Regions from separate parts of the Streptomyces sp. NPDC005866 genome, predicted to be linked through region 1. Evidence: riboswitches for the same ligand, from Rfam matches in the RefSeq annotation. Region 1 holds a riboswitch; the other holds the start of a gene.

What was found. Region 1 has a riboswitch for cyclic di-AMP ahead of ABZ396_RS19845 (transglycosylase SLT domain-containing protein). Riboswitches for the same ligand answer to the same signal wherever they lie in the genome.
Region 2: it holds a riboswitch for cyclic di-AMP, as region 1 does, so the genes downstream of both, ABZ396_RS22840 (NlpC/P60 family protein) here and ABZ396_RS19845 (transglycosylase SLT domain-containing protein) in region 1, are expected to answer to the same signal.

The regions. Positions count from the first base shown of each region.
Region 1 is NZ_JBEXWP010000012.1:158,240-167,014, reverse strand. Features, by position in the region: gene ABZ396_RS19855 (polyprenyl synthetase family protein) at 195-1,202, opposite strand; gene ABZ396_RS19850 (CocE/NonD family hydrolase) at 1,351-2,175, shown strand; cyclic di-AMP (ydaO/yuaA leader) riboswitch at 2,873-3,070, shown strand; gene ABZ396_RS19845 (transglycosylase SLT domain-containing protein) at 3,074-3,562, shown strand; gene ABZ396_RS19840 (HAD family hydrolase) at 3,572-4,378, opposite strand; gene ABZ396_RS19835 (FAD-dependent oxidoreductase) at 5,024-6,220, opposite strand; gene ABZ396_RS19830 (ATP-grasp domain-containing protein) at 6,247-7,491, opposite strand; gene fahA (fumarylacetoacetase) at 7,767-8,775, shown strand, end outside.
Region 2 is NZ_JBEXWP010000015.1:108,995-117,769, forward strand. Features, by position in the region: gene pcrA (DNA helicase PcrA) at 1-1,806, opposite strand, end outside; cyclic di-AMP (ydaO/yuaA leader) riboswitch at 2,132-2,304, shown strand; gene ABZ396_RS22840 (NlpC/P60 family protein) at 2,313-3,458, shown strand; gene ABZ396_RS22845 (tellurite resistance/C4-dicarboxylate transporter family protein) at 3,615-4,583, shown strand; gene ABZ396_RS22850 (hypothetical protein) at 4,587-4,940, opposite strand; gene ABZ396_RS22855 (NlpC/P60 family protein) at 5,416-6,462, shown strand; gene ABZ396_RS22860 (response regulator transcription factor) at 6,506-7,219, opposite strand; gene ABZ396_RS22865 (PspC domain-containing protein) at 7,216-8,508, opposite strand.

The DNA of each region.
Region 1 (8,775 bases):
TCCGTTTTATCCCCCTGTGCGATCCGACGCCTCTTGCGTCGACTTTCCCGGGAGGAGTACGGAGCGGGTCGCACAGTGGACTCAGTCCAGTTGTGTGACGTGCGCCACAAATAGTTCGCGCCTCGGGTGAGGTGACCTTGGCGCCGCGCGGGCTGCCCGTCGCCTTCGGCTTCCGGGAGATTCGGGCCTGGGAACTATCTGGCCCGGTGCACCACCGCGTCGCACAGCTCCAGAAGCGCCACCTTCGCGCCGCATTCGGACAGCGGGGCCAGCGCGGCCCGGGCTTCCTCCGCGTAGCGGACCGTGTCCCGACGCGCCTGCTCCAGCGCCGGATGCGCCCGCAGGGCCGTCAGGGCCTCCGCGTGCCGCGCGTCGTCCGTGAGGTCGGAGTCCAGCAGCTCGCACAGTGCGATGTCCTCGGCCAGCCCCAGCCGCGCCGCCCGCTCCCGCAGCTGTAGCACCGGAAGCGTGGGGATGCCCTCGCGGAGGTCGGTCCCCGGGACCTTCCCGGACTCGTGGGAGTCGGAGGCGATGTCCAGGACGTCGTCTGCGAGCTGGAACGCGACACCGAGGCGTTCGCCGTACTGGGTGAGGACGTCCACGACCGTCTCGTCGGCGCCGGACATCATCGCGCCGAAGCGGCAGGAGACCGCCACCAGCGAGCCGGTCTTGCCGCCGAGCACGTCGAGGTAGTGGTCGACCGGGTCACGCCCGTCCGACGGCCCGGCCGTCTCCAGGATCTGGCCCGTCACCAGCCGTTCGAACGCGAGGGCCTGGACCCGCACCGCCTCGGGTCCGAGGTCGGCGAGGATCTGGGAGGCGCGGGCGAACAGGAAGTCACCGGTGAGGACGGCGACCGAGTTGCCCCAGCGAGTGTTGGCGCTGTCGACACCGCGCCGCACGGCGGCCTCGTCCATGACGTCGTCGTGGTACAGCGTCGCGAGGTGGGTCAGCTCGACGACCACGGCCGACGGCACGACGCCCGGCGCGTACGGGTCACCGAACTGCGCGGCCAGCATCACCAGCAGCGGCCGGAACCGCTTCCCGCCGGCCCGCACGAGGTGCTGCGCGGCTTCCGTGATGAACGGGACCTCACTTTTGGTGGCTTCTAGCAAGCCCTCCTCGACAGCCGTCAATCCGGCCTGGACATCGGCTTCCAGAGCCTGGTCCCGCACGCTCAGCCCGAACGGCCCGACGGTCACGAGGGGTCTCCTGTCTGCTGGTGTCCACTGGCGGTTACACGGTTTGTCGATAGGTCGCTGCCATCACTCAAGTCAGCGTATCCGGTCAGGTTTCGATCACCGATAGCGCCCACCGTTACACCCCGGGCACTATCGGATCACGACCGGTATGTTTTTGATCAGCCGATACGACCTGACATCCACTGACTTAACAGGAAGTACCGACAGTTGTCCCGAACCGAGGCGTAAGCCGTGTCCTGGACCGGAGGGTGAACCGCGGCCCGGACCAGCGCCGTCACCGGGTCCGACACCGGACCGTCCGGCAGACCGCCGACCACGAACGGTCACCTCTTCCCCGGCTGACGTCACCTGCCCGGAGGTACCCCGTCCGCCGCCCGCCAAAGCCGACGGGGGCACATCGCGCCGACCGTACCCGTACATCCATGCCCTACGAGACCACACACGAGGACCTCCGCATCCCTTCGCCGTCCGGACGTCGCCCCCCACGCGCGCGTGGCACCCGAGGACGGATGAGCCCGCCCACGCGCGCGAGGCACCCAAGAACGGCCGAGCCCGCCCACGCGCGCCGCTCGAACACCTCCCCCATCGGCTCACCGGCCAGACGCCGCCCCACCCGCTCACCGACCGGACAACCCCACGAGGCCACCGGCGCCACCCACTGCTCCACGGGCCACGGTCACGTCCCCGGCCGGCGGACAGGCCCGCGACCGTCGAGCGGCCGACGGCGCGGCTCCGGCGCAACGGGAACGTCGGCATGGTCGGCACCTCCTGGGGCGGCTGCATCTCCCTCCGAATGACGGCCCTCGCGCCCGAGCCGCTCAAGGCGGTCGCCGTGGCCCGCTCCACGGACGGCCGCTATGACAACGACGCGTTGTGCGGCGGAGGTTCCGCCCTCGCGATGGACATGAGCGCGCGGACAGCCACCCCGCCCGCCGCCTGTTCGGCGAGCCCGCCGACCCCTCCCCCAAGGTGACCGGAATCACGTACGCCGACCGGCAGAGCACACTCGAACTTCCGGCGCGCTCCGGGACCTTGGGCCAGCCGATCGCCTTGGAGGCACCCGAGCGGTTCGAGGCACCCAAGCGGGCGGAGCCGTCGGGCGTCAGCCTCCCGGCCGCGCTCGATCAGCGGCACGCGCGCATACCCGGACCGTACGGAGTTCACGGGGGGCGCCGGAGACGTACACGACCAGATGAACCGGATGAGCAGAACCCGCGGCCGGCCGCCCACTGCCGGTCGAGCCCATCGGTTCGCCCTCATCAAGCCGGAATTTCGCCGAACAAGACAATTCGGGCAATCTTCGAAATCGCCCGTGGTGCGCACCGCTTCACCCATCCCAATCGGGGCAATCCGCACGAATGACGACGATACGCTTTTCCACTGATGCCCGGAAAGACGGATTTCACAAATCCCCTCATGTCCTATTTGCCGTAATTGCCGTTCCGTGAAGTAGGTCACGTGGGCAGGGCTGCCGCAATGACGGCAAGTGCGGCTCCCTTTCCGTTTCCTGTGGGCGAGTTGAGGCTTGGCAGCCGCAAAGGATCAAGCGCCCCATACGACTCAGATCAAGGTCAATCGGTGCGTTGTGTGAATCCGGCACTTGTTCCGGACATGTGCTCTCGCATACGTTCCCGCTCGCCGGGCGGACGCCGAATCCTGCCGCCGCCCGTCTTGACCCATCGACAAGTCCATTCGCACGGCAGGAGCGGGGGAACCAGGTAAGTCGCCGGACCGGGCGACCGACGTCAGTGACGGACGTCGTACCGGAACGGCTAGGGGTGAAGTCGCCTCGCCTTCGGGCGGCGCGGCCGGGCACTCCCCGGGCCCGAACCCGACAGCTCACCTCGTAGGCGACGGAGAGGAACTTTGCCATGCCTGCTGCCGCTCAGCACCGCCGTCCCCGCCGTAACCGCATCGCCCGCACGCTCGCCGTCGCCGGCACCGGCGCCGCCGTTCTCGCCCTCCCGCTCATCGGGGCGACCACCGCCTCCGCCGCCACCTCCACCCCCACGACGGCCGCGACGACGACCGCCGGGTACCCGAACAACCTCGACGGCTGGATCCGCGAGTCGCTCGCGATCATGGCCGAGAAGAACATCCCGGGCAGCTACAACGGCATCTACCGCAACGTGATCCGCGAGTCGTCCGGCAACCCGCAGGCAATCAACCTGTGGGACTCCAACGCGGCCGCCGGCATCCCGTCCAAGGGCCTGCTCCAGGTGATCGCCCCGACGTTCAGCACCTACCACGTGGCCGGCACGTCCTTCGACATCTACGACCCGGTCGCGAACATCACCGCCGCCTGCAACTACGCCGCCGCGCGGTACGGCTCGATCGACAACGTGCACGGCGCGTACTGACCGGCGCCGTCAGCGGAAGAGTCTTTCGAGGACGACGGCGATGCCGTCGTCCTCGTTCGACAAGGTGATCTCGTCGGCCACCGTCTTGAGTTCGGGATGGGCGTTGGCCATCGCCACCCCGTGGGACGCCCAGTCGAACATGGGGATGTCGTTGGGCATGTCCCCGAAGGCGACGGCTTGTTCGGGACTCAGCCCCAGGTGGCCGGCGGCCAGCGCGAGCCCGGTCGCCTTGGTCACCCCGCACGGCTGGAGCTCGACGGTCCCCGGTCCCGACATGGTGACCGTCGCCAGCGACCCCACCACCGAGCGGGCGGTCGCCGCCAGCTCGTCGTCAGTCAGGGTGTGGTGGCGCAGCAGCACCTTGCTGATGGGCGCGCACCACAGATCGTCGCGCCGGTCGACGCGCAACGCGGGCAGCGTGGGATGGGGCATCAGATAGCCCGGCTCGATGAGCGTGAGCCCGTCCACGCCGTCCTGGTCGACCGCCGCGTAGACCTGCCCGACCTCGGCCTCGATCTTGCCGAGGGCGGTCTCCGCCAGCTCCCGGTCCAGAGTGACCGACCACAGCATCCGAGCCGCGCCGGCGTCGTAGACCTGCGCGCCCTGGCCGCAGACCGCGAGTCCCGTGCAGCCGAGGTCGTCCAGGAGGGGGCGCACTCTCGGCGCGGGGCGCCCGGTCACCACGAGGTGCCGGGCGCCTGCCCGGCCGGCCCGCGCGAGTGCGGCAAGTGACCGTTCCGACAGGGTGTCGTCGGCGCGCAGCAGCGTGCCGTCCAGGTCGGTGGCGATCAGTGAGTACGGGGAGGGTGGGACCATGATCAGAGAATACGGACAGCACGCCCCTGAGACTCATTGTGTGTTTTGGCCTCAAGCGGCGCCCGCTCTCTCCGTGATGGGGCGTTGTCAGTGGGGCGCGTTACGTTGGCGGTGGGTTGATCGCAACGATCGGACGAGGGCGACCGTGGTGACGGAGCGGTCAGGAGAGTTCCGGGCGCATCTGCCGGCGGCGGCGACCGGGGTGCTGGAGCGGTTCCCGCGGGATCCGAGGCCGGGGACCTAGGCGCTGTCGTTCCGTTCCTGAGCGTGTTGACGATGACGACGATCGCAGACCGTAGGTGGCGACCGGCTGCGACACGGAGAGCCAGTACGAGGCCGAAAGGGACCTGGCGGACCCGGGCGAGGCGCGCTGGAACTAGGCGTGTTGACTCCTGGACGGCTTCGAGACGCTCGGCAACTGTCCCGAGGACCCGGTCGGCGGCGCGCTGTGCACCAAGGAGGTCCGGCGGCTCGGACTCTGGTTCGACGGGGACTGCGACGACGCCGAAATGGACGCGAGGCGGGACCTGTTGAGGCGCCCGGCCCCCGGGGGAGGGTGGTGGTGGCGCGACCTCGGGGTCGGGTGGCGGCCCGGCCCCCGAGCGGGTGGCGGGTGGCGAACCGGCCCGGCCTGGCGGGCGGTTGTCATGCGTGGGTAGCAGCCAGGTGCTTGGCCAGGCGCGGCGAGGCGAACTGCGTCCCGCACACGAACCGCATCACCGGGCCGTACGACGCTGCCGCGGGCAGGCCGGTGAAGTACAGGCCGGGCATGGAGGAGACGTATCCGGCGCCGAGTTCCGGGGCGCCGCGGCTGACCGTGACGCGGGTGCGCAGCTCGGGGCCGAGGAAGTCCATCGCCGCGACGTCCACTCGGTAGCCGGTGGCGGCCACGACGTGGTCGGCGGTGAGCCGGTCGGTGCGGCCGTCGTGGGTGCGGACGGTGAGGACCGGGGCGCCGTCGGAGATGTCGGCGCAGGTCACGCCGGCGACTTCGTGGACTTGGACCTTGCCCTCGAAGCGGTCGCGCAGCCACCAGGCGCCGAGCGGGCCGAGCACCCGGCGGACCAGGTAGTGACGGGTGCGGGCGGGGAGGTAGCGGTAGGGGTGCGGGTAGTAGCTGAGCGCCCACAGCGACCAGGCCCGCCCGAACGGGGACTCAGGGCGCAGCCGGGGCTGGTCCCAGGGCGGGGCGCCGAAGGCGACCTTGCCGCGCCCGCGTGAGACCACCCGCACCTGGGCGCCCGCCTCGGCCGCGAGAGCCGCCGTCTCCAGCGCGGACTGCCCGGCGCCGACGACGATCAGCTCCTTGCCGGAGAAACGGGTGAGGTCGTGGTGCTGGGAGCTGTGCGAGAACGGTCCCGTGGGCGCGTCCGCCGACACTTTCACGAGCTCCGCGGGGAGGTGGGCGAGCCCCGACAGGCCGGTGGCGACGACGACAGCGCGGGCCGTGAACAACTCACCCGAGTCCAGTTCGAGTTCGAACCCGGCTGCCTTGCTGCGGTCCACGGAAACCACCCGCACCCGCTCCAGCTCGGGCACCAGCTTCTGCTGGAACCACTCGCCGTAGCCGATGAACGTCTCCACCGGGATGATGTCCTCGTCGGTCACCAGCCTGCGTGTGCCCACCGCGTCGCAGTAGTCGGCGAGGGTGTGCCCGCGCTGCGGGCAGTCGAGGTTGGAGGCGGCGGGCGTCGACTTCAGGAGCATGCCCTCGGGCATGTGGTCACGCCAGCTGACCATGGGGTCTCCGAAGACCCGGACGGGGATGCCGCGCGCCCGCAGATGGGCGGCGGTGGACAGGCCGAAGGGCCCGGCACCTATGACTGCTACCGGTTGAATCACGAAGTCCCTCCCCAGGAACGTGGTGCCTACTTCGTGGAGGTGCTGGAGCCGCGGTGGTTGGTCCGCCACAGCTGGTAGAGGTGCTTCGCGCCCGGACGTACGAAGCGGGCGAGCATCGTGACGAACGGCAGCGGGTCGTCACCCGCGAGCCAGGCCAGCTCGGTCCCGCTCGGCCGCCCGGGCGCGTGCGGCGTCGTATAGCCGCTTCGGCGGTAGGCGAGGAGGGCGGGCAGGTCGATGTTCTCCACGACGTATCGGTGGCCGGCGCGCTGTTCCCCCTCCGGAACGGGGCGCCCGGTCAGGTCCAGGTGCATGGCGCGGACCACGTCCACCCCCGACTCGCTCTCGAAGAGCCGGAACTGGGCGCCCATGCGCGGGTTGAAGTCGAGCAGCTTGTACTGCCCGTCGCGGCGGTCGAAGCGCAGGTCGAGGTCGATGATGCCGCTGAAGCCGATCTGTTTGATGAAACGCGCGGCGAGGTCGGCGAGTTCCGGGTTGTCGACGACGTACGCGTTCGCCGTCATGCCCGCGTGCGGCGGCCACGAGCGCACCTTGACGCCGGTGAACAGGGCGCGCGGGTTCGAGTCGGCGTCGAAGTAGGCGTGCACGATCCAGTCCTCGGCGTCCTCCCTCGGGAGGTACTCCTGGAGGATGACACCCGGATGGTCGCCCCAGTCACGGGCGAGGGTGAGCAGTCCCTCGCGGGTGGCGATCTTCGTCGTGCCGTTGACGGCGGGCTGTTTGCGCCGCAGGAACGCCTCTCGGTTCTTGGCGACGATCGGGAAGCGTGCCTTCTCCGCGAAGTCGACGATCTCGTCGTACGACTGCGGGAAGGCTGCCGTCGGACTGGGGATGCCGTGTTGCACGCACAGTTCGTGCAGGTCCTGCTTGCTCGCGAGCCGGCGGGGCAGTGCTGACTCCACGCGCGGGAAGAGGAAGCGGTCGCCGAGCGCGTCCTGGTGCTCGGCGATCAGAACGGCGGCCTCCTCGTCGGTGGGGATCAGCAGGGTCGGACGGCCGATGCGGTGGCCGATGCGCAGCAGCCCCTCGACCAGATGATCCGGTTCCTCGGCGCCTGTTGTCGGCCATACGAACGCCCGTTTGAGATAACGAGAGGAGGCCGCCGGCGTGTAGGCGTCCTCCGTGATCGCGTACATGGGAACACCCAGGCGGCCCAGGCTGCGAATCGCGCCGACCCCGCCGTGGTGCAACGGATAGTCGCCGAACTTGACGATCAGGCCCGGCACGTCGCGATCCGCCGCGAACGGCATGCTGGCGGCATTCCTGGCCACGGGTCCCCCCACGCGTCCCCCCTACGGACCGGACCCACCCCGTCCGTGTCCCCCAAAGGACGCTAAGCCGGAATTGACCCCTCCGACAAGGTCTATTCGGACATTGCGAACTCTTTAGACACTGCCACGGCAGCCGGCTCACCCGTAACGTGTGGCGCGACCACATGGAATGCCGCGCAACGCCTTAGCGACGTCACCACATAGTCGGCCCCCGCGCGGCACGGATGAGAGCGAGGCGCCACCCCATGCCCCCCTTGCCCCCCTTCGAGGTCCCCGAGGGCGACCCCTTCGGCCCGCACAATCTCCCGTATGGCGTGTTCTCGACGCCCGAGAGCACGGAACGGAGGGTCGGTGTCCGTCTCGGCGACCACGTCCTCGACGCCGGCGCCGCGGCGCTCGCGCTCGGCTCCCCGTACGCCTCCCTGCTCGCCCGCCCCACCCTCAACCCGCTGCTCGCCGCGGGGCGCACCACCTGGTCGGACGTACGGCGCGCCCTGACCGCCTGGGTGACCGTGCCCGCTCACCGCGAGGTGCTCGAACCCCTGTTCCACCCGCTGTCCGAGGTGACCCTGCACCTCCCCTTCGAGGTCGCCGACTACGTCGACTTCTACGCCTCCGAGAATCACGCCCGCAACGCCGGCCGCATCTTCCGCCCCGACGCCGCCGAACCGCTCACCCCCAACTGGAAGCACCTGCCGATCGGTTACCACGGCCGCGCGGGCACGGTCGTGGTGTCGGGGACGGACGTCGTACGGCCGTCGGGCCAGCGGAAGACGTCTTCGGATCCCTCGGAGGCACCGGTGTTCGGCCCGTCGGTCCGGCTGGACATCGAAGCCGAGGTCGGCTTCGTCGTCGGCGCGCCGTCGGAGCAGGGGCGGCCGGTGGCGCTGGGCGACTTCCGGGAGCACGTGTTCGGGCTCTCTCTCCTGAACGACTGGTCGGCGCGGGACATCCAGGCCTGGGAGTACGTCCCGCTCGGCCCGTTCCTCGGCAAGTCGTTCGCCACCTCGGTCTCGGCGTGGATCACCCCGCTGGACGCACTGGAGGACGCACGGGTCGCCCCGCCGCGGCGGACGCATCCACTGCTGCCGTATCTCGACGACTCCGACGAGGACCCCGCGGGTTACGACCTGCGGATGTCGATCGCGATCAACGGTCAGGTGGTGTCCGAGCCGCCGTTCTCCACCATGTACTGGACCGCCGCCCAGCAACTCGCCCACATGACCGTCAACGGCGCCTCACTGCGCACCGGCGACCTGTACG
Region 2 (8,775 bases), on a different contig from region 1:
GAACTCCAGTGCCACGGAGGCGAGTTCCTGTAGGTTCTCGATCCGGGTCTCGTCCTGCGGGTCCGTGGAGGCCTGCAACTCGGCGAGGTAGCCGGTGCGTTCGAGGATCGCCTCGAGAACGGTGGCCGGTCCGGCCCCGGACTCCACGACCGTACGGAGGTCCTCCATCAGCGTGTTGAACCGCTTGACCGCGTTCGTCGACCGGGCGGCCATGCCGTACGCCTCGTCGACGCGCTTGAGCGCCTGCGGGAAGCTGATCTTCTCGCGCTGGGCGAGGGCGTCGATCATCGCCTCCGCACGGTCGCCGATACCGCGCTTGGGGACGTTGAGGATCCGGCGCAGCGGCACCGAGTCCTCGGGGTTGGCGAGGACCCGGAGGTAGGCCAGGACGTCCCGGACCTCCTTGCGCTCGTAGAAGCGGACCCCGCCGACCACCTTGTAGGGCAGGCCGACGCGGATGAAGATCTCCTCGAAGACACGGGACTGCGCGTTGGTGCGGTAGAAGACGGCGACATCGCCCGCCTTCGCCTCGCCCGCGTCCGTCAGACGGTCTATCTCGTCGGCGACGAACTGCGCCTCGTCGTGCTCGGTGTCGGCGACATAGCCGGTGATCTGCGCGCCCGCGCCCGCGTTGGTCCACAGGTTCTTCGGGCGGCGGGACTCGTTGCGCTGGATGACCGCGTTGGCGGCGGAGAGGATCGTCTGCGTGGAGCGGTAGTTCTGCTCCAGGAGGATCGTCGTCGCGTTCGGGTAGTCCTCCTCGAACTGGAGGATGTTGCGGATCGTCGCGCCCCGGAAGGCGTAGATCGACTGGTCGGCATCACCCACCACGCACAGTTCGGCGGGCTGGAGGTCCTGCTCGCTCGGCGGTGCGTCGGCCTCGTCGGCGCGCGCGCCGCTACCGACCAGCTCACGCACGAGCGCGTACTGGGCGTGGTTGGTGTCCTGGTACTCGTCGACCAGGACGTGCCGGAAGCGGCGGCGGTAGTGCTCGGCGACGTCCGGGAAGGCACGCAGCAGGTTGACCGTCGTCATGATCAGGTCGTCGAAGTCGAGGGCGTTCGCCTCGCGCAGCCGCGACTGGTAGAGGGCGTATGCCTGAGCGAGGGTCTTCTCGAAGCCGTCGCTCGCCTGGGCGGCGAAGTCCTCCTCGTCGATCAGCTCGTTCTTGAGGTTGCTGATCTTGGCGCTGAAGGACTTGGGCGGGTAGCGCTTGGGGTCGAGGTCCAGGTCGCGGCAGACCAGGGCCATCAGGCGCTTGGAGTCGGCGGCGTCGTAGATGGAGAAGGAGGAGGTGAAGCCGAGCTTCTTGCTCTCCCTCCGGAGGATCCGCACGCACGCGCTGTGGAAGGTCATCACCCACATCGCGTTCGCGCGCGGGCCGACGAGGTGCTCGACGCGTTCCTTCATCTCGCCCGCGGCCTTGTTGGTGAAGGTGATCGCGAGGATCTGGCCCGGGTGCACATTGCGCGCGGCGAGCAGATAGGCGATGCGGTGGGTGAGCACCCGCGTCTTGCCGGAACCGGCGCCGGCCACGATCAGCAGCGGGGAGCCGGCGTGCACGACGGCCGCCCGCTGGTTGTCGTTCAGCCCCTCCAGGAGCGCGGCCGCGTCCAGGGCCGGGCGGGCGGCGCCGCCGCGGTAGTAGGCGTCACGGTCCGGGGGCACGTCGAACTTCCCGCCGAACAGGTCGTCCGGAACCGGCTCCGGTACGTGCTCGTCCTCGGGCGGCGGCGGGGGTTCCTCCTCGTGGCCGCGCGGGGGCTGGAGGCTCGCCAGGAAGCTGTCGTCAAAGAGGCTGCTCATCGCTCTCCGAGTCTAGGGCGCCCCACCGACAACCGGCCCCCGCCCCGGAAACTCAACCCCGGCCACCCACCAGAATCATCCCCTCACAGTGGGTGATCACACGCCGTGAACATGTGCGCGCCCGTCCGCCCGGGGGCGCGGACCGCTCGACCGCTCAGGACAAATCATCCCATACCCTCCTTGATCAACCGATCCGAATGAGCCGCAACACTAAGGTCACGAAAATGTATGGGGCATATCGAACATCAACCTTCACACGGAGCACACGAGTTGGCTAGCGTGCCGGGCGGGCCGTACGACCCCCACCGGCGAACGTCGCCGGGCCGCACGGCCTCCGCCGAGTCCAGGGTGCCGCCGCGCATCCGGAGCCGGGGACCCACACCGACCCTGGGGTGAATCGGTCCCGACCCCCCACCGGGGGACGGACCGTAGGGCAACCCTTCCGAACCACCCGCCCGAACCCGACAGCTAACTCGGTAGGCGGAGCACGGAAGGAGTCGCCCCCGTTGGCGTCGCACCGCAAGTCGCGCCCGTCCGCAACGCACGTAGCAGGCATACGCACCCCCGCCCTGGCCACCGCCGCCCTCACCTCCGTGGCCCTGCTCACCCAGACGGCCAACGCCGCGCCCTCCGCGGACGGCAAGCCCAGCCTGGAGGAGGTCGAGAAGAAGGTCGACGCCCTCTACCGGCAGGCTGAGTCCGCCACCGAGAAGTACAACGCGGCCAAGGAGAAGACCGGCAAGCAGCGCAACCGCGTCGACACCCTGCTCGACGACGTCGCCCAGCGCACCGACCGGCTCAACAAGGCGCGTGAGGAACTGGGTGCGTTCGCCGCGGCCCAGTACCGGACCGGGGCCAGCGCCCCCGACACGGCGACCTTCCTGCTCGCGGACAGCCCGCAGGACTACTTCGACCAGACGCAGCTGATGAGCCGGCTGACCTCGCGTCAGAAGGACGCGGTCGACGACTACGTCACACAGCAGTCCGCGACCATGAAGAAGCGGCAGGAGGCCGCCAAGAGCCTGGAGACGCTCACCGAGACACAGGACGGCCTCAAGACCGCCAAGACCACCGTCCAGACCAAGCTGGCCTCCGCGCGGGAGCTGCTGTCGCAGCTGACGGCCCAGGAGAAGGCGCGGCTGGCGGAGATCGAGAAGAAGAAGAAGAAGGCGGAGGCGGTGCGCAAGGCGGCGGAGCTCGCGAAGCAGCAGGCGGCGGCCGCGAAGCAGGACACGTCGTCGTCATCTACGTCGACCTCCAGCGGCTCCTCCTCCTCGTCCTCGTCCTCCTACGCGACGAAGGCCGCCAAGGCGATCAGCTTCGCCCGCGCGCAGATCGGCAAGCCGTACGTCTGGGGCGCCACGGGCCCCGGCTCCTACGACTGCTCCGGCCTCTCCCTGGCCGCCTGGAAGGCCGCGGGCGTCTCCCTGCCGCGCACCACGTACGACCAGGTGAACGCCGGCACCACTGTCTCCCTCGCCGACGCCCGGCCCGGCGACCTGGTCTTCTTCTACGACGACGTCACCCACGTCGGCATCTACATCGGCAACGGCATGATGATCCACGCCCCGAAGCCCGGCACGTACGTCCGCGAGGAGTCGATCTTTTACGGAGGCGAGTCAATCATCCACAGCGTGGTGCGACCGGCCTGAGCACGCGGGCGCGGGCGCCGAGCGTAAGCGCTGCACGCGGGCGCCGGGCGTTGCTCGGGCGCCGGCGCGAGGCCTGGCCCCGCGCGGCGCGCATTTCGTGCGGCACGCGCGCGTGCCCCGCTCGCATGGCGCGCGAGGCTCCCTAGCATCAGGAGCATGTCCGGTATTTCACACCTTCGCGCCTGGTGGGCGCAGCGTTCGCCAGCGTCCGGGGCCGCGGTGATGGCCACCGCCATCGTGTCGGTGGGGTTGCATCTGGCGGGGGCGGAGACCGTGTCCCGGGTCGCGCTGGTGCTGGCCTGCGTGGCCTGGGCGGGGCTGGCCGCGGAGTTCGCCGTACGGCTGCTGGAGGACCGTCGGCGGTGGGTGACGGAGGCGGCGACGCCGGGCGCGCTCACCGCCGTGGCGGCTACCACGGTGCTCGGGACGCGGTTCTCGGCGCTCGGCTGGCAGCCCCTGGCCGAAGCCCTGCTGGCGCTGTCGGCGGTGCTGTGGCCGCCGTTGCTGGTCCTCGTCGTACGGCACCGGACGCGGCGCATGCCCGGTGCGGTGTTCCTGAGCTGTGTCGCCACGCAGGGGCTGGCCGTGCTGGGAGCGACGCTGGCGGCGGCCTTGACGACCGCGTGGCTCGCGCACACGGCGCTGGTGCTGTTCTGGCTGGGGCTGGTGCTGTACGGGTTCGCCGTGGCCTGCTTCGAGTGGCGGCAGGTCGTCGAGGGGCCCGGCGACCACTGGATCGCGGGCGGCGCGCTCGCGATCTCCGCGCTGGCCGGGGCGCAGCTGCTGGCCGCCGACAGCGCGCGGCTGTACCTGTGGAACAACGACGACCGGGGCGTCCTGCGCACGATGACGGTGGCGCTGCTCACCCTGGCCCTTGCCTGGTACGCCGTCCTGCTGGCCGCCGAGGTGGCACGGCCCCGGCCGCGTTACGACATGCGCCGCTGGGCGGCGGTGTTCCCGATGGGGATGACGGCCGCGGCGACGCTGTCGGTCGCGGCCGCGGTCGGCATCCCGTGGCTGAAGTGGCCGGGGCGGGTGCTGGTGTGGGTCGCGGTGGCGGCCTGGCTGGTGGCGGCCGCCGGCGCGGTGGCGGCCACCCGCGCCGCCCTCAGGAGGACTTCCTGAGGGTCACGTCCACAGCACGGCGATGAAGATGTTCACCACGGTCAGCAGGCCCACCAGGCCGAAGACCCCCTTCTCCACCTTCTCGTCGTCCCGTTTCACATAGACGAGTCCGAGGATCACGATCAGCAGCGCGAGCTTCACGCCGATCTTGACGGTGTTGACGTGGTGGTGGTCGGCCTCGTTGAGGCCGACCAGGATCACACCGGTCACGAGCATGGTGAACGCGCCGTGCAGCATTCCGGGGACGAACCGGGCCGTGCCCTGGCCCATCGCCTTCATCTGGGTGAGGAAGCCGCCGAGGAGCGCGGCGATGCCGATGATGTGCAGGCCGACGAAGAGATGGATGAGTACGCCCATGGCACCGGAGCCTAATCAGGGCCCCCGGGGGCGCCCCGCACCGGCCCCTCCCCGCGGCACCCGCGGCCAACGCCTCCACGGCGTCGCATATATGCACCCCATAGCACCCCGTGCCCCCCGCTCGCCCCCGGAACCGCCGCTTCGGTCATCACGCCCCGTGAAGCCGACGACTCCGGACCAGAATCCCGGTCACATACCGTCGGGTAACGATCCGGTCACACCAATTCCGTGCATCGCGTCACCGAGCCGACACGCTCCGGCCTAGCGTCCTCCCCCAGGTGACCGACTCCCCACCGCCGCCCGGGCCAGGGGCGGCAGTCGGGCACCACCGCCGAGAAAGTCCGGCGGCGGCCCTCTCCCCCTGTGCGGGCCGCCGCCGGACGCGCAATCCGCACCCCCGGCGGCCGCATGCGTGCTCTCCATGGCGCGCGTACGGACGACACGGCGGTCGTACGAAAGGACGTGACGAGTCCAGGTGGCAGCGCACCGCAAGCCCCGACAGCGCTCGCTCAGCGGCAATACGGCCCGCACGGCCGCAACCCTCGCCCTGGCGGGCGCGGCCACCGCGACGGGCTTCGAAGGGACCGGACACGCCGAGCCGCAACTGACACCGGCGCAGGTGAAGACCAAGGTGGACCAGCTGTACAAGGAGGCCGAGGCAGCCACCCAGAAGTACGACGGAGCGAGGGAGAAGTCCGATGCGGAGCAGCGGCGCCTCAATGCGCTGCAGGACGAGAGCGCCCGCAAGCAGGAGAAGCTCAACTCCGCGCGGGAAGCGCTCGGTTCGGCAGCGGCCGCGCAGTACCGCGCCGGCGGTATCGATCCGGCGTGGCAGCTCGCGCTCTCCAGCGATCCCGACCGGTACCTGGACGACGCCGCGTTCGCCGAGCGGGCCGGTGCCCGGCAGGCCGGCGCGGTGGCGCGGGTACGCCAACAGCTGCGGGAGATCGAGCGGTTACGCGGGGCGGCGCATGTCGAGCTGACATCGCTGCGATCCCGGCAGGCCGAGCTGAAGCGGCAGAAGACGGCCATCAGCGGCAAGCTCGGCGAGGCCCGGCGGCTGCTGGACCGGCTCGCGCCGCAGCAGCGGGCGGCGGTCACGGCCGGCCGCGCCTCCCGCTCGGCCTCCGACGCCCGCGCCACCCTGGCCCCGGGCAGCGTCGCCGCCCCCGATTCCCGGGCCGCGGCCGCCGTGGCGTACGCCTACGCCAAGCTCGGCAGCCCCTACGTCTGGGGCGCGACAGGCCCCAACGCCTTCGACTGCTCGGGACTCGCCCAGGCCGCCTACCGCTCCGCCGGCGTCTCCATCCCGCGTACCACCTACGCCCAGATCAACGCCGGCCGCCGCGTCTCGCGCTCCGAACTCCAGCCGGGCGACCTGGTGTTCTTCTACTCGGGCATCAGTCACGTCGGCATCTACATCGGCAACGGCCAGATGATCCACGCCCCCAATCCATCGGCCCCGGTGCGGATCGCCCCCATCGACGAGATGCCGTTGGCCGGGGCGACACGGGTCGTGTGACCCCATCGGCCTCCGTGCGTATCCGCCCCTTGCCGGAACGGCCTCAGACCAGGCGGCGCGCGGTCGCCCAGCGGGTCAGCTCATGCCGGTTAGACAGCTGCAACTTTCGCAGCACCGCTGACACATGGGACTCGACCGTCTTGACGGAGATGAACAGCTGCTTGGCGATCTCCTTGTAGGCGTAGCCGCGCGCGATCAGACGCAGCACCTCGCGCTCGCGCTGGGTCAGGCGGTCGAGGTCCTCGTCGACCGGAGGGGCGTCGGTGGAGGCGAAGGCGTCCAGGACGAAGCCGGCCAGCCGCGGCGAGAAGACGGCATCGCCCTCCTGCACACGGAAGATCGAGTCCACCAGGTCGGTGCCGGTGATCGTCTTGGTGACGTAGCCGCGGGCGCCGCCCCGGATCACCCCGATCACGTCCTCGGCTGCATCCGACACGGACAGCGCGAGGAAGCGCACCGGCCGGTCGGCGTCCGCCGTCAACGAGGCGCACCGGCGCAGCACTTCGACGCCGCCGCCGCCCGGCAGGTGCACATCGAGGAGCACCACCTCGGGCCGGGTCGTGGTGATCACCGAGACCGCCTGGTCGACGTCGGCGGCCTCGCCCACCACCTCCACGCCGGTCTGCTCGGTCTGGCCGATCTCGGCCTGGACGCCGGTACGGAACATCCGGTGGTCGTCGACCAGGACCACGCGCACCCGACGCCCGGCCTTCTCCGTGCCTTCCGCCGGGCCGTTCGCCTCGGTCGCGTCGCTCATGACGTCTTCTCCGCCCTCTCCATCTCCAGCTCGACCTCCGTGCCGCCGCCCGGCACGGACCGCAGCCGTGCCGTGCCGCCGTGGCGCTCCATGCGGCCGACGATCGATTCTCTGACGCCCATGCGGTCGGCGGGTATCGAGTCGAGGTCGAAGCCGGGACCGCGGTCGCGGACGGACACGAAGACCGTCTTGCCCTCGACTTCGGCGTAGACCTGGACTGCGCCGCCGTCGCCACCGTACTTGGCGGCGTTGACCATTGCCTCACGCGCGGCCTGCATCTGTGCGCTCGTCCGCTCGTCGAGCGGGCAGTCGCCGACCACCACGACCTCGATGGGGACGCCGTGCTTGTCCTCGACCTCCGCGGCGTTGCGCCGGACCGCTTCGGCGAGGGTGGCGGGCTCGTCGGCCTCGTCCTTGCCGGTGCCCTCGGGCTTGTAGAGCCAGGTGCGCAGATCGCGCTCCTGGGCGCGGGCGAGGCGGCGCACCTCGTTCGCGCTGTCCGCGTTGCGCTGGATCAGGGTCAGGGTGTGCAGCACGGAGTCGTGGACATGGGCGGCGACCTCGGCGCGCTCCTGCGCGCGGATACGCATCAGCCGCTCCTCGGAGAGGTCCTGGGTCATCCGCACGAGGTACGGCCCGGCGAGCAGCGTGATGCCGACGAGAACGGCGAGCGAGGCCTGGAGCACCGCCCCGATGTGCGCGGCGGTGCCCTGCATGACGAAGACGCCCGAGACGCCCGCGGTGACGAGCAGGACGCCGACGGCCGCGCGCAGCAACGAGAGCGTACGGCGCCGGCTGCCGACCTCGACCCAGCGGGCCCGGCGGGCGTTGTCCGCCTGGCGCCAGACGAGCGCCACACCGGCGGCGACCAGGACCGCGGGCAGGAGATAGGCCTTGGCACCGCTGGTGAGGTTGACGCTGCCCACGAACACCATGGACACGATGACCATGAGGAGCAGCGCGACGATCTGGCCTCGGTCGGGTTTGCGAGCGACGATTCTGCGGCGGCCGTCCGCCGAGGTCTCGGTGGTGACCAGGGAGGGCGGCTTCTGGCCGCCGACGCCGCCGACGCCGAGGGGTACGAAGAACCAGAACGCGGCATACAGCAGCGCGCCGAGGCCGTTGGCCATGAACAGGCCGACGAAGACGAGCCGCACCCACACGACGGGCAGGCCCACATGCCCGGCGAGGCCCCGCGCCACCCCACCGAGCCAACGGCCGTCGCTGCTGCGGTAGAGCTTGCGCGGCGGCCGCGGGTCGTCGAGAGGCACTGCTGCGGCTTCCGGCATGCCATCGATGTTCACACGCCGCGAGTCCCCGGGCATCAGGGTCGGCCCCCGAGACTCCCCTGATCTTCGGATTTCCACGCGCCGGGCCCGTTCTTCCCACAGCACACGGCCTCCGCCCGCAACACGTGCCCCTCCGCAGCCCGTACGCTCTTCCCGCGGCAAGCCCCCGCCTGCGCTCCCCACGGCAGGCGCCCTTCACCCGCGGCAAGCCCCCGCCCTGCCGTCCCCCGCGACGCTCGCCCTCCCCCTCGCGGCAAGTCCCCTCTC